One region of the Shouchella oshimensis genome, then DNA from elsewhere that is predicted to be linked to it. Evidence: a T-box and tRNA genes for the amino acid it is inferred to sense, from the RefSeq annotation. Region 1 holds a T-box; the other holds one or more tRNA genes.
What was found. A T-box is a leader RNA that pairs with one kind of tRNA and senses whether it is charged. The one in region 1 lies ahead of serS (serine--tRNA ligase), so its partner is inferred to be a tRNA-Ser.
Positions count from the first base shown of each region.

Region 1 (7,965 bases):
CCATTAAAAAGTCAATTGATATGTTAAAACTGGTTGGTATTCCTTCACCAGAAAAACGCGTGCATCAATACCCATATGAATTGTCTGGTGGAATGCGTCAACGTGTCATGATTGCTATGGCCTTAGCCTGTAATCCTGAGCTTTTAATTGCTGATGAACCAACAACAGCACTAGATGTTACGATTCAAGCGCAAATTCTAGAACTAATGAAAGATCTTCAGAATCGTTTAGGTATGTCGATTATCATGATTACTCATGATCTTGGAGTTGTAGCTGAAACCTGTGACTATGTAGCCGTTATGTACTGCGGAAAAGTCGTTGAGTACGCAACTGTTGAAGAGCTTTTTGCTAATCCTCGTCACCCATATACTGTTGGTTTACTTGAATCACTTCCACGCCACGACGTTGACGTAGAAGGAGAAGATCTGTCTGTAATTAGAGGATCTGTTCCAAGTCCCGCTAATATGCCAACTGGCTGTCGTTTCGCACCACGTTGCCCGCATGCTAGTGAGATATGCAATCGTCTGCCGGATTTAGAAGAAGACGAGCACGGAAATCAAATACGCTGCTGGATTTACTCTGATGAGTGGGACGGCGATCCGGAGGTGAAGGTTCATGGCACAAGAACTACTCAAGGTTAATGACCTAAAACAGCATTTCCCAATTAAAGGTGGAATGCTTGGTCGGACCGTTAACCATGTTAAAGCAGTAGATGGCGTATCCTTCGCCATTAAAGAAGGAGAAACGGTTAGTATTGTTGGAGAATCAGGTTGTGGAAAGTCTACTACTGGACGTGCCATTTTAAGACTTGATGAACCAACAAGTGGTGAAATTGAATTTCAAGGAAAAGACCTACTTTCCATTAGCAAGTCAGAGATGCGAAAAATGCGCAAGGATCTTCAGATTATTTTCCAAGATCCATATGCATCGATTAACCCGCGTCAAACAGTTAGACAGATTCTTTACGAAGCAATGGAAATTCAAAATGCTGTACCTAAAAAAGACCGTGAAAACCGTATTAAAGAATTGATGGATACAGTTGGTCTTGGACCACACCAAATTGATCGCTACCCACATGAATTTAGTGGCGGGCAGAGACAACGTATCGGAATTGCCCGTGCATTGTCTGTTGATCCAAAACTAATTGTATGTGACGAAGCTGTATCAGCATTGGATGTATCCATTCAAGCACAGGTAATTAACCTTCTTAAAAAACTTCAGCGTGAACTGAAGCTAACCTATCTCTTTATTTCGCATGATTTAGGTGTGGTTCGCCACATTTCAGATCGAGTGATTGTTATGTATCTTGGACGTATCGTTGAGATTGGTGATAAGAAATCTGTATTTGATCAATCGCAGCATCCTTACACCAAAGCATTACTATCTGCGATCCCAGTACCAGATCCAAGCAAATAAAGCTGATCGCATTATCTTAAAAGGAGATGTTCCATCTCCTATTGATCCACCTGAAGGATGTCGTTTCCATACACGTTGTCCATTTGCCACTGATAAATGTCGTACGGAGACACCTGAGCTTCGCACAACTGATTATCTTAAAGAAGGTCATATGGCTGCATGTCACTACATGGAAGAGATTGAACAAGGCAAGCGTGAGCCTGCCTATACGTAACAAAAAAAAGGATGCCACTGCGGCATCCTTTTTTTACCTTCTCCATAAATCTGCTATTCCACCTAGGGAGATGTAACCTGCAACTATTGTAACAAGCACAGCTATAATTCCAAAAATAATGATCCAAGTAGGATGATGATAATCCCCCACAATTGACTTTTTTCTTGATGCAATTAATATAGTGGTTAATACAATTGGCAAGATTAGAGCATTTAGTGAACCGGCAATAATCAGTAATGCTACTGGTCGTCCAACCAAAACAAAAATAATCGTAGAGATTGCGATGAACCCAGCTATGATCCAATTATTATATGTTGCGAAAAATGGGTGGAATGATCGTAAAAATGAGATACTTGTATACGCACACCCGATAACAGAGCTAATTGCAGCTGCAAATAAAACAACTCCAAACATTTTATAGCCGACATCACCCAAGCGCTACTTGGAACACCGTTGCTGCTGGATTATCAGCATCTAATGTATAACCCATGGCTACAACACCTAATACAGCAAGAAACAGAAATACCCGAACAGTACTAGTTGTTAGAATACCTAAGTTTGCCGCTCTACTAACGAATCTCACGTTCTCTTTCCCCGTAATACCGGCATCGATTAATCGATGACCACCAGCAAATGATATATAGCCACCTACAGTCCCTCCAACGAGTGTGACAATTGGAAGAAGAAGACTCTTAAAATTATCAGGTAAAACAGCTTTAACCAAAGCTTCCTGAACCGGAGGACTAGTGCTTAACATGACATAACCTACCATTAAAATCATGATAATTCCTAATACTTGAATAACCCGATCGACTACCTTCATCGCATCTTTAATTAGAAAAATAATGATTGCGATAGCTGCAGTAATGACGGCACCCCATAACACAGGAATCCCAAATAATACATTTAAACCCAACCCTGCACCTGCCACGTTACCGATATTAAATGCAAAGCCTCCAAATACCATAAGGATTGCAACAAATAAACCAAGACCAGGTAACACTTTCCAAGCGATATCCTGGCCTCGCATACCGGATACGGAAATGATTCTCCATATGTTTAATTGTGCTCCTATATCAATGATTACAGAAGCAACAATGGCAAAAGCAAAGCTTGCCAAAAATTGTTGAGTGAAAACAGCAGTTTGAGTTAAAAAAGCTGGCCCTATAGACGACGTTGCCATAAGAAAAATAGCTCCGCGAATAAAAGAGCTTCGCTGCTTGTCACTCATCTGTGTTTGTGATAATGGTGATTTGCTCAATCAATATCCCTCTTTTCTAAAATAGATTATAATCTTCATGTTTACCCTTATTTCTGAAAATTATGTCGAATGGTTAGGGATATTGTAATATTTATTGTTTTCGATTGTCACTGTTTTTTTAATTACTTTAGTAGAGATCTGATCGTCGGCTTTTAAAAACTGGTACATCTTGCCTCACTTGTGGTACCTGATCTAGCTTTAAGGAGATAGTGATGGATTCTTCGATATCTTGAGATGCCATGGCAAGAGTGTTCCCCCAAGGATCAACCACCATTGAACGACCTGCAAATTCAACTCCATCGTGCGTTCCAATTACATTACTTGATACAACATAAAATTGATTTTCAATAGCACGTGCTACCTGTAAAGCCTGCCAGTGTAGTGTTCTTGCTTCAGGCCATTCTGCTACAATATGGAGCACCTGTACCCCTTCAAGGGCAAGTGACCTGGCTAGCTCAGGGAAACGTAAATCATAACATATGATGACACCCATTTTTACGCCATCTAGCTCAAATACTTGCGAAAGCGACTCTCCCTCTTGGAGAAAAGCTGGCTCATTTAGCATAGGAACTAAATGAGCCTTATCATATTCATACACAAGCTTTCCCTGTCTGCTGACAACAAGAGCTGTATTATAAATTCCTCCATCCTTTTTATTGGCAACCGATCCTCCAATAAAATGAACATCGTACTGCGTTGCAAGTCGCTGAAGAAACGGAAGAGTGATCTCAAGACGATGTTCTGCTTTCTGCTCTAGATCAGGCAGTGTATAGGCTGTCGTCCACATCTCCGGAAGGACCAAGATATCAGGCCTCTGCTCTGCAGACATCACTGCATGTGTCCATTGCTCAATAATCTGATAGTTTGCCTCTGGTTGACCAGGAACAAGCTTCGTTTGGCAAATCGCATATTTCATCTTGTGATCCCCCTTTTCTTATTGAATGGTTGTTTTACCGCCCATATATGGCTGTAGGACTTCTGGAATCTTAATGGTTCCATCCTCTTGCTGATAGTTCTCAAGAATCGCTGCTACTGTACGGCCAACAGCAAGACCAGAGCCATTTAACGTATGAACATGCTCCGCTTTGCCTTTTGCTTCACGACGGAAACGAATGTTTGCACGTCTCGCCTGGAAACCCTCTACATTACTACAAGAAGAGATTTCACGGTACTCTCCATAGCTTGGTAGCCATACTTCAAGGTCATATGTCTTAGCCGCTGTAAAGCCCATATCTGCTGTACATAATGTTAGCACACGATATGGCAGATCAAGAAGCTGAAGAACTCGTTCTGCATGCTCTGTCATCTTCTCAAGCTCTGCATAAGAATCTTCTGGTTTACAGAAATGAAGCATCTCTACTTTATTAAATTGGTGCTGACGAATCAATCCTCGTGTATCACGACCTGCAGATCCTGCTTCAGAACGGAAGCATGCACTATATGCTGCATAACGCAGTGGAAGTTTATCCCCTTCAATAATTTCATCACGATACAGATTGGTAACTGGAACCTCCGCCGTAGGAATTAAGAAATAATCCTCTTCACGAATTTTAAATGCATCCTCCTCAAACTTAGGAAGTTGCCCCGTTCCAAGCATACTATCACGGTTCACCATGTAAGGCGGTAATACTTCTTCGTAACCATGCTCATCTGCATGCAAATCCATCATAAAGTTAATCAGTGCACGCTCTAGCCGAGCACCCATCCCACGGTAAAAGACAAAGCGGCTACCTGTTACTTTTGCTGCACGCTCAAAATCAACAATACCAAGATCACTTGCTAAGTCCCAATGAGGTTTAGGTTCAAAAGAATACTCTTTAGTCTCGCCCCAAGCTTCGTAACTCCTCATTATCTTCCTCAGATTCGCCAACAGGTACACTCTCATGAGGCAGGTTTGGCAATGTATATAAGATGGTATCTAATTGCTCATCAACCTGGTGTAGCTTTTCATCTAATGCCTTAATGTTTTCAGATACCTGCTTCATTTCTTTAATGAGAGCATCCGCATCCCCTTTTTCTCGCTTGATCTTTGCTACCTCTTGAGATACTTGGTTTCGGCGACTTTTCAGTTCTTCCGTCTCAACGATTAACGCGCGACGCTCGCTATCCAACTGCTCAAATTGATTTAACCCTTTTTGTTCGCCACCTCGAGTAGCTAATAATTCTTTTACTGTCTCTAATTCTTTTCGTAATTGCTTCACATCTAACATCTTTTTTCCTCCTCAGATTCTTCAATTCAAACAAAAAACTCCCGCCACTCCTATACATGTGTATAGAAGGGACGAGAGTTTACCCGCGTTGCCACCCTTATAGCCCTCACAAAATGAAGACCACTCGAAACCTGTAACGAAGGCAAAACGGAACAGTTTACTATTATTTCGACCATTCACTCAAGGGTGGATTCAAGCTAGTCTGTTCCGGTTTGCACCAACCACCGGCTCTCTGAATCAAACGTATAAGCCTTACTAATCCCTATCAACATATTTTCTTATTTAGTTCTTTGTTTATTTGCTTCTTTCACCATTGTAACAAAAAAACGATGCAAACGGAAATCATCTGTTAATTCAGGGTGAAATGAGCACGTTAAGTAATGACCTTCTCGTGCAGCTACAATTTCTCCATTGTATGTAGAGAGTACCTCTACGTGTTCGCCCACCTCTTCAATTAGAGGTGCTCGAATAAAAACAGCGCGCAGATCCTCTGCAACACCCTGAACTTCAAGTCTTGTTTCAAAGCTTTCCCTTTGACGACCAAATGCATTCCTTTGAACCTTCATATCCATTAGTCCAAGATGCGCTTGGTCTTGACCAGCGATTTCACTTGCCATAAGAATAAGCCCTGCACATGTACCAAAAATTGGTTTTCCACTTTTACCGAATGCCTTTAAAGGTTCAAAAAAATTGTATTGATTAATCAGGCGGCGCATCGTTGTACTTTCGCCACCAGGAAAAACTAAGCCATCTATTTCTTGAAGCTGCTCAGCCTTTTTAATAATAATAATCTCAGTATCCTCTGCTTGAAGACTGCGCACATGTTCCCGCACAGCTCCCTGCAGAGCAAGTACACCAATTTTGATCATACTTACCAGCCGCGCTCCTGCATACGATCAGATGGAGCAAGTGTAGAGATCTCCAATCCTTTCATTGCTGAACCAAGGCCTTTAGAAACATTTGCGATCAACTCATAATCTGTAAAATGAGTTGTAGCTTCAACAATAGCACGAGCAAACTTCTCAGGGTTGTCCGATTTGAAGACACCAGAGCCAACAAATACACCATCTGCACCAAGCTGCATCATCAATGCCGCATCAGCAGGAGTGGCCACACCGCCAGCTGCAAAATTCACAACAGGAAATTTCCCTGTTTCTTTGATTTCTAGAAGAAGCTCATAAGATGCCCCAAGGTTTTTCGCTTCTGTCATCAGCTCATCTTTAGACATATTTGCTACTGTTTTAATCTGTGCTTGCATCATACGCATATGACGAACAGCTTCTACAATATTACCCGTTCCTGGTTCACCCTTTGTACGGATCATAGATGCTCCTTCGCCAATACGACGAGCTGCTTCACCTAGATCACGTGCGCCACAAACAAATGGTACTGTATAATCACGTTTGTATAAGTGAAAGACTTCATCGGCAGGTGTTAAAACTTCACTTTCATCAATGTAATCAACACCCATTGATTCTAAAACACGCGCCTCTACAATATGCCCAATACGCGCTTTTGCCATAACAGGTATGGAAACAGCCTTCATAACATCCTCAACAATTTGAAGATCAGCCATTCTTGCTACTCCACCAGCGGCACGAATATCTGAAGGAACACGCTCAAGTGCCATAACGGCTACAGCTCCAGCTTCTTCCGCAATTTTTGCTTGCTCGGCGTTCACCACATCCATGATGACACCGCCTTTTTGCATTTCCGCCATACCACGTTTCACAAGATCTGTACCAGTTTGACTCATTTTAAAATCCCCCACTCTAATAGTCTGAAATATAGTATATTGTTTAATTACACATACTCAAAAAGGAGTTGGTGCTTACCTTTAAAACCAGCCTGTAACAGTATCAGAAACGGATGTCCAAATACCTGAGAAAAAGCTTCCAATGCCTCGCATACTCATCGTAAACCAGCTTGCTTTTTCCACAGCTTGATCCGCTACAAGTGGAGTTGAATTTGATCGATTATCATATAAGTATTGGACGTCTTCTTCACCATTATACGCTAATTGAACTTCTCCAACCTCTTGTCCTTCTTCAAGTGGAGCCACAAACTCTCCATCTTCATTTAATAACTCTTCAGATAATGTAACCTCTGGTGAATAAAGCTCTTCTTCATCGTTTTTCACAACTACTGAAAGAGCCTCAGATGTAGAAATGGAAACCTCATTCTCTTTCCCGCCTGTTACAGGAATCACATCTTCACCATCAGGCTTATACCCTTCAGGTAATAATTCGACTTCATGGAAATTATCAAATCCATAATCAAACAACTTTGCCGTTTCATCAAAACGATCATCACGAGTAACGGCACCCATTACAACTGTAATTAAACGCATGTCGTCTCGACTAGCTGTTCCAGTAAATGAATTGCCTGCACCTGATGTAAACCCTGTTTTTAGTCCATCCGCACCATCATATTCATGTTGTGCATTTACACCAGGAATCATCCAGTTCCAGTTTTGCATCTGAATAACTTCTTCTTCTCCTGCCTGGAACTCAAGTTCCGGAATGCTTGCTGTTTCTAAAACTTCAGGATGATCATTTATCAAATGATACGCAAGCTGTGCAACTGATTTAGCCGTTAATTCATTTTCTGCATCTGCTTCCGTGCCTTCTGGATGATTACCAGCAAGATCACTATTATTTAATCCACTTGAATTAACAAAGCTATAACTTTCAAGTCCAAGCTCTCCTGCCTTGTCATTCATCATTTGCACAAAATCAGTTTCAGAACCAGCTACATGCTCAGCCAAAGCAATGGTTGACGCATTTGCTGAATAAATGGCCATGGATTGATATAACTCTTCTACAGTATAGGTGTAATCTTGTCTAAGTGGTACATTAGATAAA
Region 1 is NZ_JAMQJY010000001.1:2,658,399-2,666,363, reverse strand. Features, by position in the region: gene NDM98_RS13930 (ABC transporter ATP-binding protein) at 1-641, shown strand, start outside; partial or broken gene NDM98_RS13925 (ABC transporter ATP-binding protein) at 616-1,630, shown strand; partial or broken gene NDM98_RS13920 (NRAMP family divalent metal transporter) at 1,664-2,861, opposite strand; gene NDM98_RS13915 (carbon-nitrogen family hydrolase) at 3,019-3,807, opposite strand; partial or broken gene serS (serine--tRNA ligase) at 3,826-5,101, opposite strand; T-box leader at 5,166-5,379, opposite strand; gene pdxT (pyridoxal 5'-phosphate synthase glutaminase subunit PdxT) at 5,380-5,970, opposite strand; gene pdxS (pyridoxal 5'-phosphate synthase lyase subunit PdxS) at 5,973-6,857, opposite strand; gene NDM98_RS13895 (D-alanyl-D-alanine carboxypeptidase family protein) at 6,939-7,965, opposite strand, start outside.

Region 2 (7,965 bases), 1.6 Mb from region 1:
AGTTGGTACAGTTTTTGTTTCAACTCCAAGCTAGTTTGCTTCATCTCTTAATGAATGGTCGAATTGCTCTAGGTATACTAATTGCCGTCATATTCATCTATTACATCCTTGCAACCTTGTTACCTGTTGATAAAATCATTGGTCGAGTATATCCATACTTTGGCGCACTACTGGTTGTAAGTACGCTAGGAATTGGCATCGGCATGATTGTAACAGGAGCACCTATTCCAAATATATCTTTAACAAATTTCCACCCAGAGAATTTACCAATTATGCCACTTATTTTCTTTACGATTACATGTGGTGCACTATCTGGGTTTCACGCAACTCAAACACCTATCATCTCTAGGACAACAAAAAATGAAAAACAGGGTCGTAAGATCTTTTACGGCATGATGATTGCAGAAGGCATTATCGCAATGATATGGGCTGCTGCAGCTATGAGTTTGGTAAATGGTTACGGTGGATTAAATGAGATGCTTGCAGCAGGAGGTCCAGGGGCCATTGTGACCGAAGTCTCAACGGTTATGCTTGGCGCAATTGGCGGCACAATTGCTGTTCTTGGTGTGGTTGTTCTTCCTATTACTTCTGGCGATACGGCATTTAGAAGCGCCCGGATGATCATCGCTGAATACTTCAATATTTCTCAGAAAAAAATATCCAAGCGATTTTTAATTGCTTTCCCTCTATTTGCGATCTCTGTTATGTTAACACAAATAGACTTTAATATATTGTGGAGGTATTTCAGTTGGGCTAATCAAGCGACAGCGGTCATAGCACTCTTTGTCGGGGCAATGTATTTATATATCGCTAAGAAAAATTACTGGATTTCATTAATCCCTGGAAGTTTTATGCTTGTTATGGTTATCACCTATATTCTAAATGCTCAGATAGGATTTAGAATGCCTATGACAGCATCTTGGATTGGTGGATTAATTGGAGCAATTCTTCTAATTGCACTCTTTTTCAAAGCGGGTAATAAAGCTAGAGCTCGTAACATTCCGCTTGAAATAGATGTTTCTTACTGGAAAAAAGATTCTGCGTAAAAAGTTGTTATTTATAAGATGACAGATTAAGTAATAAAAGGCGGAGTGATTTCCATTCCGTCTTTTTTGTGCGCTTCAACAGATAATAAAAAAACATGACCTTATCTACTGATAAAATCATGTCTCTGTGTTGTGATGCGGGTGAAGGGACTTGAACCCCCACGTCATAAGACACTAGATCCTAAATCTAGCGCGTCTGCCAATTCCGCCACACCCGCATATTAAATTATTCAAAATGGCGGAGAAGGAGGGATTTGAACCCTCGCGCCGCTTACACGACCTACACCCTTAGCAGGGGCGCCCCTTCAGCCACTTGGGTACTTCTCCAAGAATCAAAAAGCATAGCTCTTATCTTTTTGAAGAGTATGATGGGCCTGAGTGGACTCGAACCACCGACCTCACGCTTATCAGGCGTGCGCTCTAACCAGCTGAGCTACAGGCCCATACTCTATAAAGCGGGTGATGAGAATCGAACTCACATCATCAGCTTGGAAGGCTGAGGTTTTACCACTAAACTACACCCGCATATGAACTTCTTTGTTACGATATTTTGCTCTTTTGAGAAAGAAAAGCAAAAGCGGAAGACGAGATTCGAACTCGCGACCCCCACCTTGGCAAGGTGATGTTCTACCACTGAACTACTTCCGCAAAATGGCTGGGCTACCTGGGATCGAACCAGGGGAATGACGGAATCAAAATCCGTTGCCTTACCGCTTGGCTATAGCCCAACAATAAAAAAAGGTAATTGCGGGGGGAGGATTTGAACCTCCGACCTTCGGGTTATGAGCCCGACGAGCTACCAGACTGCTCCACCCCGCGTCGTTATAAAGTTAAATAAAAATGGAGGAGGAAGAGGGATTCGAACCCCCGCGCGGTTTGACCCGCCTGTCGGTTTTCAAGACCGATCCCTTCAGCCAGACTTGGGTATTCCTCCGAGTAAAAAAGTATTAAGTGGAGCCTAGCGGGATCGAACCGCTGACCTCCTGCGTGCAAGGCAGGCGCTCTCCAAGCTGAGCTAAGGCCCCTCGAGTTGTTACTGTGTTGCTATGTATCTTGCCGTCTTCCGAATAACTATCGGCGACGTTTAATAATATAACATAGGTTCTTAAAATTAAGCAAGCCTTTTTCGAAAAAAAGTTTTTGAAGGAGAAAAAATCTTTTTTCCTCCTCCTTATATTACCTTAAAGCCCCTATCATTTCAAACATCGGAAGCATGACGGATAAAAAAACAACGAAGATAAACCCACCCATGCCAATAAAAAATACAGGCTGCAAAAGTGCCAAACATTTTTTTAAGGATTCCTCTAAATCTGCAAATAAAATCTGACTGTAATTTTGCAAATCTGAAGCCATATACCCCGTACGATTGCCATTCTCTACAACAAAGGATAAATCTTTAGAAAAATAAGCACGGTTTAAAAGCATCTGATCAAGCGATTCCCCTTGTTGCAACTCAGCTTTCATTAAAACTGCTTCATGCTGAAAAAAGGGAAGATGAGTTTGCTGCTCAAATACTGACAAGGCGTTTTGTATCGACATACCTCCCTCAAGCAATCTACCTAACTGCAGCGAAAAATAATACGTAAGAATGCGGCGAGTAAAACCGGAGAGAATCCTATTTTTTAGTAACTTATTTATTTTCACATGCGCTGAAAGAGGTTTTATTTTTGTTCGATAGTAGATATATAAACCAATTATGATCACCAACAAAACGAGGACTAACAAAGGAAGGTTTTCTAAAAAACCGAAGAAAAACGCTGTTAATACTGGAGGATTACTATCCATTGACACAAATAGCTTTTGAAAATGCGGCACGATAAATTGTTGCACGATAACTAAGACCATGATTCCTGCCAAGCCTAATACGAGCGGATACCTTAATAGCTTATGAATTTGAACTTTTGTCTTTTCTCTGCCCTCAAACACAATACCTGCTTGGATTAATCCCTCAGCTACTTCTCCTTGCTCCTCATAAAAATAAATGAATGACAGAATATCTGCGGGTAGCTCTAAATGCAAAAAGGCTTCATGAATGCGCACTCCGTTTTGTAAATCTAATTGCACATTTTTTAATTGCTCTTGAGCTTGTTCATTTACATGCAGTGCGATAAATGAAAGAGCCGCCTCCATGGAATATCCCTGTTTAAGTAATTGACCAATTCGAATCAATCGTTTCGCTAGCTCTAGTTTATTCGTTTTTTTACGGAATAAGATCAGGTCCACTCCTCCATTCTTTTGACCATTGTCTCTGAAATAAAACCAAGAGCCCACGCTTTTTTAGCCGATCGTGTTAATTGGTAATAGACTGGGCGTGTACTAGTCAAAATAGCCGAAGTTAATAGAGGACCTTCTAGATATTCATAAATAGCGCTTTGTTGGTCCAAATACGTTTTTACCAATCGTTGCGCCACTATCATTTTACACACCTCGGCAAATTCCACTTTTGAAAGCCCATATTCTTGAAAACGCAAGATCGCTTGAAATGCATCTGTAGTATGGATGCTTGCTAGAACTAAGTGCCCTGTTAATGCAGCTCGAATCGCCAATGCTGCAGTTTGTTTATCTCGAATTTCACCAACAAGGATCACATCTGGATCATGTCGTAAGATTGCACGAAGACCGGTTTCAAACGTAAGTCCTGCTCGGTGGTTCACTTCTAATTGCACAATAGATTCTAATGAGCGCTCAACTGGATCCTCAATAGTAATAAGTGACCTCGTTTGCTCTTGGATAATTTCTTCTGCCATTGCGTATAAGGTGGTTGTTTTACCTGAGCTTGTAGGACCACAAACTAAAATAAGCCCGTTACGAAGCTGTGTTACTTCTTGTAGTTTAGTGGATTGAGTTTGAATAAGGGGTAAGTCTTGTAGAGTTTGGAGTTTTTTTTGAGGTAATAAGCGAATTGCTAAACTTTCCATGTTAAGCGTTGGTAACGTAGATAGCCTGAGAGAATATAGACCTTCCTGAGATTGGATGGTCATTGCCATACTTTGTGGTTTACGACGTTCGCCAATATCCATTCCAGACATGTACTTAAAGTGACTTATCATTCGCTCGGCCAAATGGTGAGTCATACGTCTCTGTTCTTCCATCTCACCATGAATTCGATAATAGACAAAACAGTAGTCTTTTTGAGGAATAAAATGAATGTCTGTACCTTGCTTGTTGATCGCATCTTCTATTAAACGTGAACTTTCTTTGTCAATCTCGTACAATCATTCACCTTCCTTCTGTTTGTGCATTAACGAGTAAGATTCGACGTTTTTCTGTCTTTCCCTGCACATGCATAAAAAAAATTCACAGCACATACTTAATTTAGTGATCATTGGGCTATAGCCAAGTGGTAAGGCAGCGGACTTTGACTTCGTTAGCGTTGGTTCGAATCCACTAGCCCAGTAACAAATAGACGAGCGCTCAATCCTATGAGTGCTCGTCTATTTTGATTTTCTCGTTTTAGGAATGGTTTTTGATGGCTGTTTTCGAATCCATTTTAAAAACCGTCGCACCGCTTCGTCCTCTTGTAGTTGCTTAATACTTGAAAGTCTAATGGCAAGCTCTGAATTACTATATAAAGCATGGATTTGCTTATGACACGGCATACATAACATCGCTGTATCAAGATGCGCGCCACCCTTTTGCCTAGGTGTTAAATGATGAACCGTTCTCTCAACATCCTCACGTAAACAAAGCTCACACCTACCCTCGTTCATTTTTGCCATCACGGTCTCCTTTCAACAAAAGATTTTGTTTACTGTCTAAATAACTTCCCTTTTTCACTATAAATTTGCTACGATTAATAGTATCTTTTTTAGAGATCGATTGATTGTCGCAAAGGATGTTTTGATATGCAAACAGCGTTTTATCAACATAAATTAACGAATCTTATGACCACTGACCGCAGTGAGTGGCAGCGTATTTATCAAGCCTGCAAGCGTGGAGAAGTCACCTGTGCGCACTGTCAGGAGCCTGTACGTATGCATATGAGTATAAATAAGGCGCCTTACTTTGACCACCCAAAGTCCTTATTTGATTGTGCCAAACAAGTTCAGAAACTTGAGCAGACACGCGTTAATAAAGATCAACCCAAAACCGAAGCGGTTGGTACAAATGTGGGTGGATTTATTTTACCCAAAGGGCGCTCCATTGAGTCCACGTCCTCAACAGAACCTGTATTATCCTGGAAGGACCCTGAACATATACGTGCCTTTCCCGATTTCACGAAGTCTGCGCCTCCTAGTAAAGATCATTCAGATTCATACAGGATCGTACTTGAACAATCTGGTGTCATCCTCGATTCCGCTCAGTGGCAGGCTGTTATTAAAACGGAAGGTCCACTTCAACTAGTTGCAGGAGCTGGCAGTGGGAAAACACGTGTATTAACAAGTCGTGCGGCCTACATGCTTAATCATGTGGGTATTCCTCCCGAGCAAATGATCCTTGTGACCTTTACAGCAAAAGCTGCACGTGAGATGAAAGAACGAATGCAGATCTATCCAGGTATTAATAAACCAACCTTACGAAAATTAATGATTGGAACGTTCCATAGTATTTTTTACAAAATGTTAATTCATCATGAGCCTGAAAAATGGGATAGTCGTTACCTACTTAAGGAGTGGCAGCGATCTCAGATCATAAAAGAAGCAGGTCGCGAAATGGGTTTGGAAGAGAAAGAATTTGCATTTGATCAAGCTCTGACACAAATTAGCTTGTGGAAAAACCACTTAGTGAGTCCCGAGCAAGTAAAACCTGCTGATGTTTGGGAAGAGCGTTGTTCCTATTTATACAGCCGTTATGAAGAAACAAGGAAAAATCGTTCTGCATTTGACTTTGATGACATGTTAACAGGCTGCTATGACTTGTTAGTACATAACGACACGTTACTTAAACGATATCAAACTCGTTTTTCATATGTCTCAGTTGATGAATTTCAAGATATAAATAAAATTCAATTTAAACTCATTCAGCTTTTGTGTGAACCTCAGCGTAATCTATGTGTGGTTGGAGATGATGACCAATCGATTTATGCGTTCCGTGGAAGTGATCCTGAGTATCTACGTTCCTTCAGCTCCTTATATCCAGAAGGACAAACAATTATTTTAGACCAGAACTATCGATCTACTCATCCTATTGTTTCCCTTGCGAATAATGTCGTTACCAGTAACAAGAAGCGGATGAGTAAGCAGCTGGAGGCTCAGACTACTTCAGATACAGTTCCGTTCCTCTTTTTCCCATATGATGAAGAAGAGGAAGCTACAATGATTGTTACGGATATTAAAGAACGAATCGAACAAGGGGCTAGCCCCTCAGAATTCGCCATTTTGTATCGAACAAATGTCCACTCGATGGCTTTGTTTGAGCGTCTAATCCAATCAAGCATTCCATTTGTCGTAGAACAAGATGGTGAGTCCTTTTACAAGAGAAAAGTAGTCAAGAAGGCTTTAGCTTACCTACGAATTTCTCAGCACCCTGACGACACTGACGCGATGTCTGATCTTATTGGTGCGTTATTTTTAAAACAAGAAAGACTAACGGAAATCAAACGACTTAGTATTATGCAAGATTGCTCATTGCTTGATGCGCTTAAACACCTTGATGGACTTAAACCATTCCAAGCTAAAAAAGATGGAGGACCTGCAAGCTCAATGTTTGGATATTAGCAAAGCTACTCCTGAGGCAGCATTAACTCTTATTGAAAAAGAGCTTGGCTTTAAAGACTACCTGAAGAAACAAGGAAACGAAGGAAATAAAATGGACAAAGGTAGCGATGATCTCGCCAGACTTAAGGTATCGGCACGACAACATAACACCATTCACTCTTTTCTACAGCATGTGGATCATATGATTGCTAAACAAGAGGAACAACGCCAGCAGCCGGCAAGTTCAGATGCCGTTCAACTGATGACGATCCATCGCTCCAAAGGACTTGAATTCAATACCGTCTATATTTTAGGAGCTGTTGAAGGCTCGATGCCACATGATTATGCACTTGAAGCCTGGCGCGATGGTGACGATCAACCGCTTGAAGAGGAACGACGACTCATGTATGTAGCTATGACCCGTGCTGAAGAACATCTCGCTGTTTCTGTACCAATGATGTATAGAGGTAAACGAGCTCAACGATCACGTTTCGTTCGTGAAATGAGCAGACGGACTGCCCCACTAAACCGAACAGAGGTGAAAAACAGATGAATCAATTGGCCTTACCACTAACGGAGGAATGGGTGCAGATTCAATTGGCTGGTGATACCACAGGACACGATTGGTACCATATTAAACGAGTCACAACATTAGCTCAGCATCTCTCTTTGGATACAGATGCAAATTCGACTGTTGTTATTCTCGCTAGTCTCCTACATGATCTAGCGGATGATAAAGTGGTCGCAAACGAGGCATCTGGACTTGTTTCTATTACTAATTGGCTAAATAAACTTGACGTTACAGCATCTGATATCGATCATATCTTGCTCATTATCACTACCATGTCTTTTAAAGCAGGCACCGGAAAGCCTATGCAGACCTTAGAAGGACAAATTGTACAAGATGCGGATCGGCTTGGATGCCCTAGGTGCGATAGGCATTGCAAGAACGTTTACTTACTCAGGTCATAAACAACAGTCCATGTATGATCCAGAGCTCTCTATCCGTGAAAATATGAGCGTTGAGGAATACCGTCATGGCAAATCAAGTGCCATTCACCATTTTTACGAAAAACTGCTTAAGCTACCGGATCAAATGAATACGGTACAAGGCAGAAAATTAGCAGATGAACGAGCTACATATATGAAAACCTTTCTTGAGCAATTTTATTCTGAATGGTCTTTTGAAGGTTAAAAAAGAGCCGGAACCCTTTGTAAAAAGGAATTCCGGCTCTTTTTGATTAGTTATTTCCAAGCTTCCAGGTCATCGCAATATTTCGCGA
Region 2 is NZ_JAMQJY010000001.1:1,023,289-1,031,253, forward strand. Features, by position in the region: partial or broken gene NDM98_RS05560 (carbon starvation CstA family protein) at 1-1,046, shown strand, start outside; tRNA gene NDM98_RS05565 (tRNA-Leu) at 1,183-1,264, opposite strand; tRNA gene NDM98_RS05570 (tRNA-Ser) at 1,283-1,373, opposite strand; tRNA gene NDM98_RS05575 (tRNA-Ile) at 1,416-1,489, opposite strand; tRNA gene NDM98_RS05580 (tRNA-Gly) at 1,501-1,571, opposite strand; tRNA gene NDM98_RS05585 (tRNA-Gly) at 1,623-1,694, opposite strand; tRNA gene NDM98_RS05590 (tRNA-Gln) at 1,699-1,774, opposite strand; tRNA gene NDM98_RS05595 (tRNA-Met) at 1,792-1,865, opposite strand; tRNA gene NDM98_RS05600 (tRNA-Ser) at 1,888-1,980, opposite strand; tRNA gene NDM98_RS05605 (tRNA-Ala) at 1,999-2,071, opposite strand; gene comGB (competence type IV pilus assembly protein ComGB) at 2,223-3,269, opposite strand; gene comGA (competence type IV pilus ATPase ComGA) at 3,260-4,261, opposite strand; tRNA gene NDM98_RS05620 (tRNA-Gln) at 4,373-4,442, shown strand; gene hlpB (HNH nuclease-like protein HlpB) at 4,481-4,765, opposite strand; gene NDM98_RS05630 (ATP-dependent helicase) at 4,892-6,703, shown strand; gene NDM98_RS05635 (3'-5' exonuclease) at 6,693-7,235, shown strand; gene NDM98_RS05640 (HD domain-containing protein) at 7,232-7,654, shown strand; gene NDM98_RS23890 (HD domain-containing protein) at 7,599-7,877, shown strand; partial or broken gene NDM98_RS05645 (glycerate kinase) at 7,924-7,965, opposite strand, start outside.
Region 2: it encodes a tRNA-Ser, which carries the amino acid that the T-box ahead of serS (serine--tRNA ligase) is inferred to sense. The anticodon was not compared.